2 regions of the Nocardia sp. NPDC051832 genome follow, and region 2 is predicted to be linked to the other one. Evidence: riboswitches for the same ligand, from Rfam matches in the RefSeq annotation. Region 2 holds a riboswitch; the other holds the start of a gene.
The links. Region 2 has a riboswitch for thiamine pyrophosphate ahead of AB0M14_RS22350 (cytosine permease). Riboswitches for the same ligand answer to the same signal wherever they lie in the genome.

Region 1: linked by a shared signal. The riboswitch ahead of thiC (phosphomethylpyrimidine synthase ThiC) and the one ahead of AB0M14_RS22350 (cytosine permease) in region 2 are both predicted to bind thiamine pyrophosphate.

The regions. Positions count from the first base shown of each region.
Region 1 is NZ_JBFAYL010000003.1:362,490-366,324, forward strand. It holds gene AB0M14_RS19405 (hypothetical protein) at 1-841, shown strand, start outside; gene thiC (phosphomethylpyrimidine synthase ThiC) at 912-2,606, opposite strand; TPP riboswitch at 2,599-2,727, opposite strand; gene AB0M14_RS19415 (hypothetical protein) at 2,983-3,486, shown strand; gene AB0M14_RS19420 (VOC family protein) at 3,465-3,835, opposite strand, start outside.
Region 2 is NZ_JBFAYL010000003.1:1,012,456-1,016,290, forward strand. It holds gene AB0M14_RS22340 (thioredoxin domain-containing protein) at 1-187, shown strand, start outside; gene AB0M14_RS22345 (DUF72 domain-containing protein) at 203-1,012, opposite strand; gene AB0M14_RS22350 (cytosine permease) at 1,029-2,387, opposite strand; TPP riboswitch at 2,384-2,535, opposite strand; gene AB0M14_RS22355 (hypothetical protein) at 2,778-3,764, shown strand.

The sequences.
Region 1 (3,835 bases), 650 kb from region 2:
GCCGGTTCGGGTCGCCCGGGTGGTCGAGCAGCCGGTCATCACCATTGTCGATCGGATAAAGCGCAAGCCGGTCCGGGTGCAGCGCATGGTCGAGAAGCCGATCGTGGAAATCCAGGACAAGGTGATCGAGAAGCACGTCACCGTGGAACGCCGCACGCACAAGCCGGTGGTGAAGATCGTCGACAAGGTCATCGAGGTACCGGTGCCGCAGATCAAGGAGCGGGTGGTCGAGAAGCCCGTGCCGAAGGTGGTCCGGAAGGTCGTGCAGAAGCCGGTCATCAAGGTGGTCGAGAAGGTGATCGAGGTCCCGGTCGAGAAGATCGTCTACAAGGTGGTGCGGCGGCCGGTGCGGAAGGTCGTCACGATCTACGAGGACAAGCCGGTCATCAAAATCGTGAAGGTGCGGCGCGAGGTGGTGCGCGAGAAGGTCGTGGTGCGGCCGGTCACCAAGGTGGTCACCAAAACCGTCGACAAGGTGATCGAGCGGCCGAAGGTCATCCAACGGACCGTCGACAAGACCGTGAACTGGGAAGTCGACAAGATCGTCGAAAAGCCCCGGATCAAGGAGAAGGTCATCCAGCGACCGGTCGAGCACGTGATCGAGAAGATCGTGGAGAAGCCGCGCATCCGGCTGGTCGAGAAGCCGCGCGCCACCACCATCGAACAGACCGTGCCCCGGGTCGCCACCCCCGCCGTGCAGCAGGCGGTGGAACCGATGGTCCGCAACGGCAAGCGGACCGGTCGACGGCCCATCGATGATCTCCTGGGCAGCTCCATCGGGGTCAAAGGTCGCTGGGACGGCGACTACTGGCCCGACGAGAACGGCCGGCGCCGGCACTGAGCCCGCGCTGGGTCACCGACGGCGGTGACGATTTCGGCGCCCCTCGAAATCGTCGCCGCCCCCCGGCTTCTTACACGGACGCGATCGGCAGGTACACCTGGTTGCCCGCGCCGGCGAACTCCGCCGACTTCTCGGCCATCCCGGCCTCGATCGCCTCGACATCGGTAAGCCCTTGCTGCTCCGCGTATTCCCGCACGTCGGCGGAGATGCGCATGGAGCAGAACTTGGGCCCGCACATGGAGCAGAAGTGCGCGGTCTTGGCGGGTTCCGCGGGCATCGTCTCGTCGTGGTACTCGCGCGCGGTGTCCGGATCCAGCGACAGCGCGAACTGGTCGCGCCAGCGGAATTCGAAACGGGCCTTGGACAATTCGTTGTCCCGGTCCTGCGCGTGCGGGTGCGCCTTGGCCAGGTCGGCGGCGTGCGCGGCGATCTTGTAGGTGATCACGCCGACCTTCACGTCATCCCGGTTCGGCAGTCCCAGATGCTCTTTCGGGGTGACGTAGCAGAGCATGGCGGTGCCGGCCTGGGCGATGATGGCCGCGCCGATGGCCGAGGTGATGTGGTCGTAGGCCGGTGCGATATCGGTGGCGAGCGGGCCCAGGGTGTAGAACGGAGCCTCCTCGCAGAGTTCCTCCTCGAGGCGCACGTTCTCCACGATCTTGTGCATCGGCACGTGGCCGGGGCCCTCGATCATCACCTGCACGCCATGGGATTTCGCGATCTTGGTGAGTTCGCCGAGGGTGCGCAGTTCGGCGAACTGGGCCGCGTCGTTGGCGTCGGCGATGGAGCCCGGGCGCAGGCCGTCACCGAGGGAGAAGGTGATGTCGTACTTCGCCAGGATCTCGCAGAGTTCCTCGAAGTGCGTGTACAGGAACGATTCCTGGTGGTGGGCCAGGCACCACGCGGCCATGATGGATCCGCCGCGCGAGACGATGCCGGTGACCCGCTTGGCGGTGAGCGGCACGTAGCGCAGCAGCACGCCGGCGTGCACGGTCATGTAGTCCACGCCCTGCTCGGCCTGCTCGATCACGGTGTCGCGGTAGATTTCCCAGGTGAGCTGGGTGGGATCGCCGTTCACCTTCTCCAGCGCCTGGTAGATCGGCACGGTGCCGACCGGGACGGGGGAGTTGCGCAGGATCCACTCGCGGGTCTCGTGGATGTTCTTGCCGGTGGACAGGTCCATGATGGTGTCCGCGCCCCAGCGGGTCGCCCACACCATCTTCTCCACCTCCTCGGCGATCGAGGAGGACACCGCGGAGTTGCCGATATTGGCGTTGATCTTCACCAGGAACTTCTTGCCGATGATGGTCGGCTCGAGTTCGGGATGGCGGTGGTTGGCCGGGATCACCGCGCGGCCCGCGGCGACCTCCGCGCGCACCAGTTCTTCCGAAACCCCTTCGCGCGCGGCGATAAAGCGCATCTCGGGGGTGACGATGCCCTGGCGTGCCCAGGCCAGCTGCGTCGGCGGCCCCTCGACGTCGGGCTTGGTCCAGGTGTCGCGCAGCTTCGCGAGTCCCGCCTCCAGATCGATGGCGGCGGTGTCGTCGGTGTACGGACCGGAGGTGTCGTACACATCGAAGTGCTCACCGTTGGTGAGATTGATGCGCCGCACCGGAATCCGCAGGTCGTCGACCTCGAGATAGTGCTTGACGCTGCCTTCGATCGGCCCCGTGGTAACGGTGTCGACAGTTTCGGACGTGGCTGTGTTTACCCGCCCCGCCGACTCCGCAAGCTCCGTCGGCTGCCATCCCCGTGTTTTGCCCATGTAAATCTCTCCCTACGCCGGCATTACCCGGTCAGGTTCATACGGTCGACGGCCCTGAACGCCCGGAAATAGGGCTAGCCGTCCTCTCAGCCCGCTGGTGCGAGCCCCCGTTCGGTGTGCAGTTGTTTTCGGGCCCGACCATACCCGTTCGCTACCGCCCGGCACGCACCGAATGCCGGATTCCGGTCGATCCGCACAAGCCGCCCGGCGGTTCGCCGGGGGCCACTCGGGCGATCCACCGAGGGAGTCACAAGCCGATGTCGGTTGGGCCGCGAACCAGGGCACGGTCCTCGTGCCGGTGCGCCGGGCTGGTCCGCGCGGACCAGCATCGAGGGCGTCTCTTCGTTCGTGCCGCCACTCGACTTGGAGGACAAAAGTGCGCGTTGTACATGCCATGATCGCGGGAGCCGCCGCCGTCACGCTGATCGCCGGCGCCGGATTCACCGCCGAGATCGAATACCCGCCGAGTCTGGTGGTCGCCGACGCCGCGGAGTCGAATGCCGAGACGACCAAGGCGCTGCTGACCCAGGCCCGGATGCGGGCCAAGAGCGCGGCTCAGCGCGCCGCCGCCGCGGCCGGCGCGGCCATCGTGGAGGCGGAATGGTCCGCGCTGTCGGCGGTCAAGGCCACCGAGGTGGGTGTCGCGGCCGAGGCGGCCGCCCGGGCCGCCGAGGATGCGCACGGTGCGATCGCCGCGGGCGGCGTGGTCGAGCGCGCCGCGGCCATTCAGAGTGCGAGCGAAGCGCTCACGGCGGCGCTCGCCGCGGCGGCGCGACCCGCCGATGTCGAGAAGGCCACGCTCGCCATGGCCGCCGAGGAGAAAGCGGTCAAGGACTGCCGCGCGGTGTACAGCCGCGCTCAGCTCACCTTTCCCTCGTAGGCGTCGCGCATCGCCTGCACGTCCAGCTTGCGCATGCCGAGCATGGCCTTCATGGCCCGGTTGACGGCCTCCTTGTCGTCGCCGACCAGGAGTTCATTGGCTTCGGCGGGCCAGATCTGCCAGGGCACACCGTATTTGTCGTTGAGCCAGCCGCATTCGATTTCCTGGCCGCCGTCGGCGAGCAGGGCCGCCCAGAGGCGGTCCACCTCGGCCTGGCTGTCGCAGTTGACCAGCAGCGACATGGCGTGCGTGTAGTGGTAGTCGCCGCCGCCGTTGATGCCGGTGAACTTCTGGCCCGCCAGCTCGAAGTCGACGGTCATGACGAGACCGGCTTCGCGCGGGCCGGACT
Region 2 (3,835 bases):
CGCACAGTGGGCCGGCCGGGTTCTCGTCCGCAAGATCGATGTCGACCGATACGAAGGCATTTGGGAGCGCTTCCAGTTCCGCGGCATCCCCGCCATCCTGATGTTCAAGGACGGCAAGGAAATCCACCGCGTCATCGGCTTCGGCGGCAAGCAGCACTTGATCGCCGAAATCGAACCACATCTCTGACCTGTTCCGTTCAGGTCATCGGGCGAGGCGGTCTTTCAGGGCTCGTGCGTCTCGTGGGGCCATGACCTTCGCGTCGTTGTCGAAATAGGCGTAGACGTCGCCGTGCTGGGCCCAATCGCGAATCTTTCCGGCCCACATGTCGAGTCCCTCGTCGGTGTAGCCGCTGACGTAGAGCTCTTCGTGACCGTGTAGACGGATATAGGTGAAGTCGGTGGTGATTTCTTCGAGGGCGGGATATTTGCCCGCTGTATCCGCGATGACCAGTGCGATGCCGAATTCGCGGAGTAGCGCGGGGAATTCGGGGGTGTCGAAACTGGGGTGGCGGATCTCCAGAGCGTGGCGGAGTGGGCGGTCGGCGTCGGGGGTGAGATAGGCCGGGTCGACGCGGTCGTCGTGCTGTGCGGCGATCTTCGCCGCCTCGGCCGTGCTGCGGGGAAGGCGGCCGAAGAAGTCGGCCAGCACAGCCGGATCGAAGCCGAAGTTCGGCGGCAATTGCCACAGGAACGGGCCCAGTTTCGGACCCAGCGCGAGCACGCCGGAGGCGAGGAAATTCGACAGCAGGGTGTCGCCGTCGCGCAGCCGCTTCATATGGGTGATGAAGCGGCTGCCCTTGACGGCGAACACGAAGTCGTCCGGGGTCTGCCCGGCCCACTTCTGGTAGCTGGCCGGTTTCTGGAGAGCGTAGAACGAACCGTTGATCTCTACGGTGTCGAACTGCTCTGCCAGGTAGGCGAGTTCGCGGCGCTGCACCAGGCCCTCGGGATAGAACGCGCCCCGCCACGGCGGGTACAGCCAGCCCGAGGTGCCGATGCGGATCTCGCCCATCCGGCCATAGTGGCAGTTATTTCGGCGCGCGGGTCGCCGCAACGCGGCCGACCAACCAGGCGACCAGGCCGGCCGCGAGGAAGGACAGTAGCGACGCGCTCATCCAGGCCTGCTTGGTGAAGCCCAGCGCTTCCTGGATATTCACCCAGAATCGGGTCCACGCGCCCGCGTCGCCCGGGTTGATCAGCTGGTACACCGACAGGCCCACCAGCCACGCGACGACCATGCCCCAGCGTGACGGCGCGTCCTCCTCGGTGTTCCAGGAACCCTTGGCGCGCAAGAAGAAATCCGCGACCAGCACGCCCAGCAGCGGCACGAAGACCGAGCCGATCAGGCCGAGGAAGCCGAAGTAGTCGTCCATCTGCAGCCACAGCGCGAGCACCGTGATCAGCACGCCGAGCCCGATCGAGAGGACGCGGCGGTCGATGCGCGGCCACAGGTTCTGGATCGAGACGGCGGTGGAGTAGACGTTGGCGAAAGACTGATCCGCCTCGCGGAACACCAGAATGAAGAAGAAGAACGCGCCCAGCGTGACGTGCAGGAACGGGCCGTAGGTTCCGCTGTCGCTGGTGGCCAGCGCCAGCGCGAGCAGGCCGAGGATGTAGGCGACGATCTGGGTCAGCGCATAGGAGCCGCTGGCCGCGCCGAACGCCGCCCGGCTGCTCTTGGAATGCCGGGTGTAGTCGGCGGCCACCGGCATCCAGGAGATCGAGACGGCCAGCGCCGCGTCGGTCGCGATCCAGAACAGACTCCAGTCGACGCCGAACGGGCCGTTACCCTTCGGGCCCGGGTTGGTGGTCAGGTCGGGAATCCCGGCCCGGAAGAACTGGATGTAGAACCAGGCCAGCGCGATCACCACGCCGATGGTCACGAACCGGCGCAGCATCCGCACCGAGCCGAGCGGCCAGATCGTCAGCACCGTGGTGATCACGCCCGCCGCCACAACGTACAGCCAGCGCGGCCCGCCGCCGAACAGCTCCTCCGCGGCGCTGCCGATGACGATCAGCTCGAAGGTGCCCCAGCCGATCAGCTGGGCGATGTTCAGGATCGTCGGCAGGTAGCTGAGTTTCGCGCCGAACAGGCCGCGCAGCAGCACCATCGCCGGTTTGCCGGTCCGCGCGCCCGGGACCGCGGCCAGGCCGAGCATCAGCCCGCCCACGACGGTGCCGATGATCATGGCGACGATGCCCGCGGCGATGGACAGTTGCAGCGCACCGTCGGTGTTCGGGGCGAGCACCGTGTACGCGCCGGAGAACGCGAACAGGCTGACGCCGAGGTTCGCCCAGAACGCGCTCTGATCCCAGAACGACAGCACCCGGGGTGCGGGCTGGTCGAGGGTGAGCGGCGCTTCGTGCGCTTCAGTTGGAGCAGACATAACTACGAGCACTTTCCCTACGTCGGCATTACCCGGACAGGTTCGCGCGGTCGGCGAAGCTGATCTTTTCGAGCGACCTGCAAGCAGTCGCTACGGCTAGGTCTCGCCCTCTCAGCCCGGCCGTGCCCGAGCTCCCGCAGTGGATGGTCCGGCCGAATAGTACACGCGTCCACTTCATTCGTGGGATGTCTCGTTATCCCTGATCACCGTGGGTATGGACAGCTGTGGATAGATCTTGTGCGGTCCCCTGATCGGTAGGCTGCAATGGTGCTGCCGGGGTGGAGGATTCGCCGAACCCGGAGCGGAGACCATGGGGCGGGTGCGGTGCGAGCATTCTTCAGGGCAATCGGTGCGCGATGGCGGGGTTGGTCGCGGTGGCGGCGGGCGGGGGTGATCGCCGGGCTGGTGTTCGGCCTGCTGCTCACGGCGGTGGGCGGGCTGGCCCTGGCGCTGCGGCTGGAATATGCGGGCGATCCGCCCGCGGACGCGCGGACCCGGGGCCGCGACGCGGTGTGGCTCGGTCACGCCTGGGTCGACGGCCGCAAGACCGAGGCCGATATCGCCGCCCTGGTGACGCTGCTGTCCGGCACCGGCATCAAGGAGCTGTTCGTGCACACCGGTCCCTTCGCGCACGACGGCAGCGTCCCGGACGACCTGCATCCGCGGGCCCGCTGGTTCGTCGACGCGGTGCATCGCAGCCTGCCCGGAATCCGGGTGCAGTCCTGGCTCGGTCAGCTCGTCGAGCCGGAGTTCGACGACCTCGACATGGGCGATCCCGCCACGCGCGCCAATATCACGGCCTCCGCGCGCAAGGTGCTCGACCTCGGATTCGACGGCGTGCACCTGGATCTGGAGCCGGTCCGTTCGGGTTCGGGCGACTTCCTCTCGATTCTCGAACAGGTCCGGACCGTCACCCGGAGCCGCAACGCGCCGCTGTCGGTGTCGGCGCCGCAGATCGATCCGCTGCCCGGCCTGCACTCGGTCGGCATCGCCCTGCGGGACCACGGAAAGTGGTGGTCCCAGGCTTATTTCGCGGATGTGGCGCGGCGCGTCGATCAGGTAGCGGTGATGTCGTACGACACCGCGATGCCGACCCAGTCCCTGTACGGCGGATACGTCGCACAGCAGACTTCGCTCGCCTTGGCCGTCACCCCCGCCGAAGTCGACCTGCTGATGGGCGCTCCCGCTTTCTGGGCCGACGACCCCGGCCACCACGGGTCCGCGGAAACCGTGCCCGCCGCGCTCCGCGGGATCCGTCTGGCCCTGGGCCGCGGCGACCGCCACCGGAAAACTTTCGGCGTCGCCCTGTACGTCGATTTCGCTGCGACGCCCCAGGATTGGGCCGCCTACCGCCGGGACTGGGGCCAACGATCCTGACTAGAGGCCTTTGGGTCTTGTTTTCCCGCGTCCGGGGGTTTCCCATAGAGGGAGCCAACGTCGACGTTCGG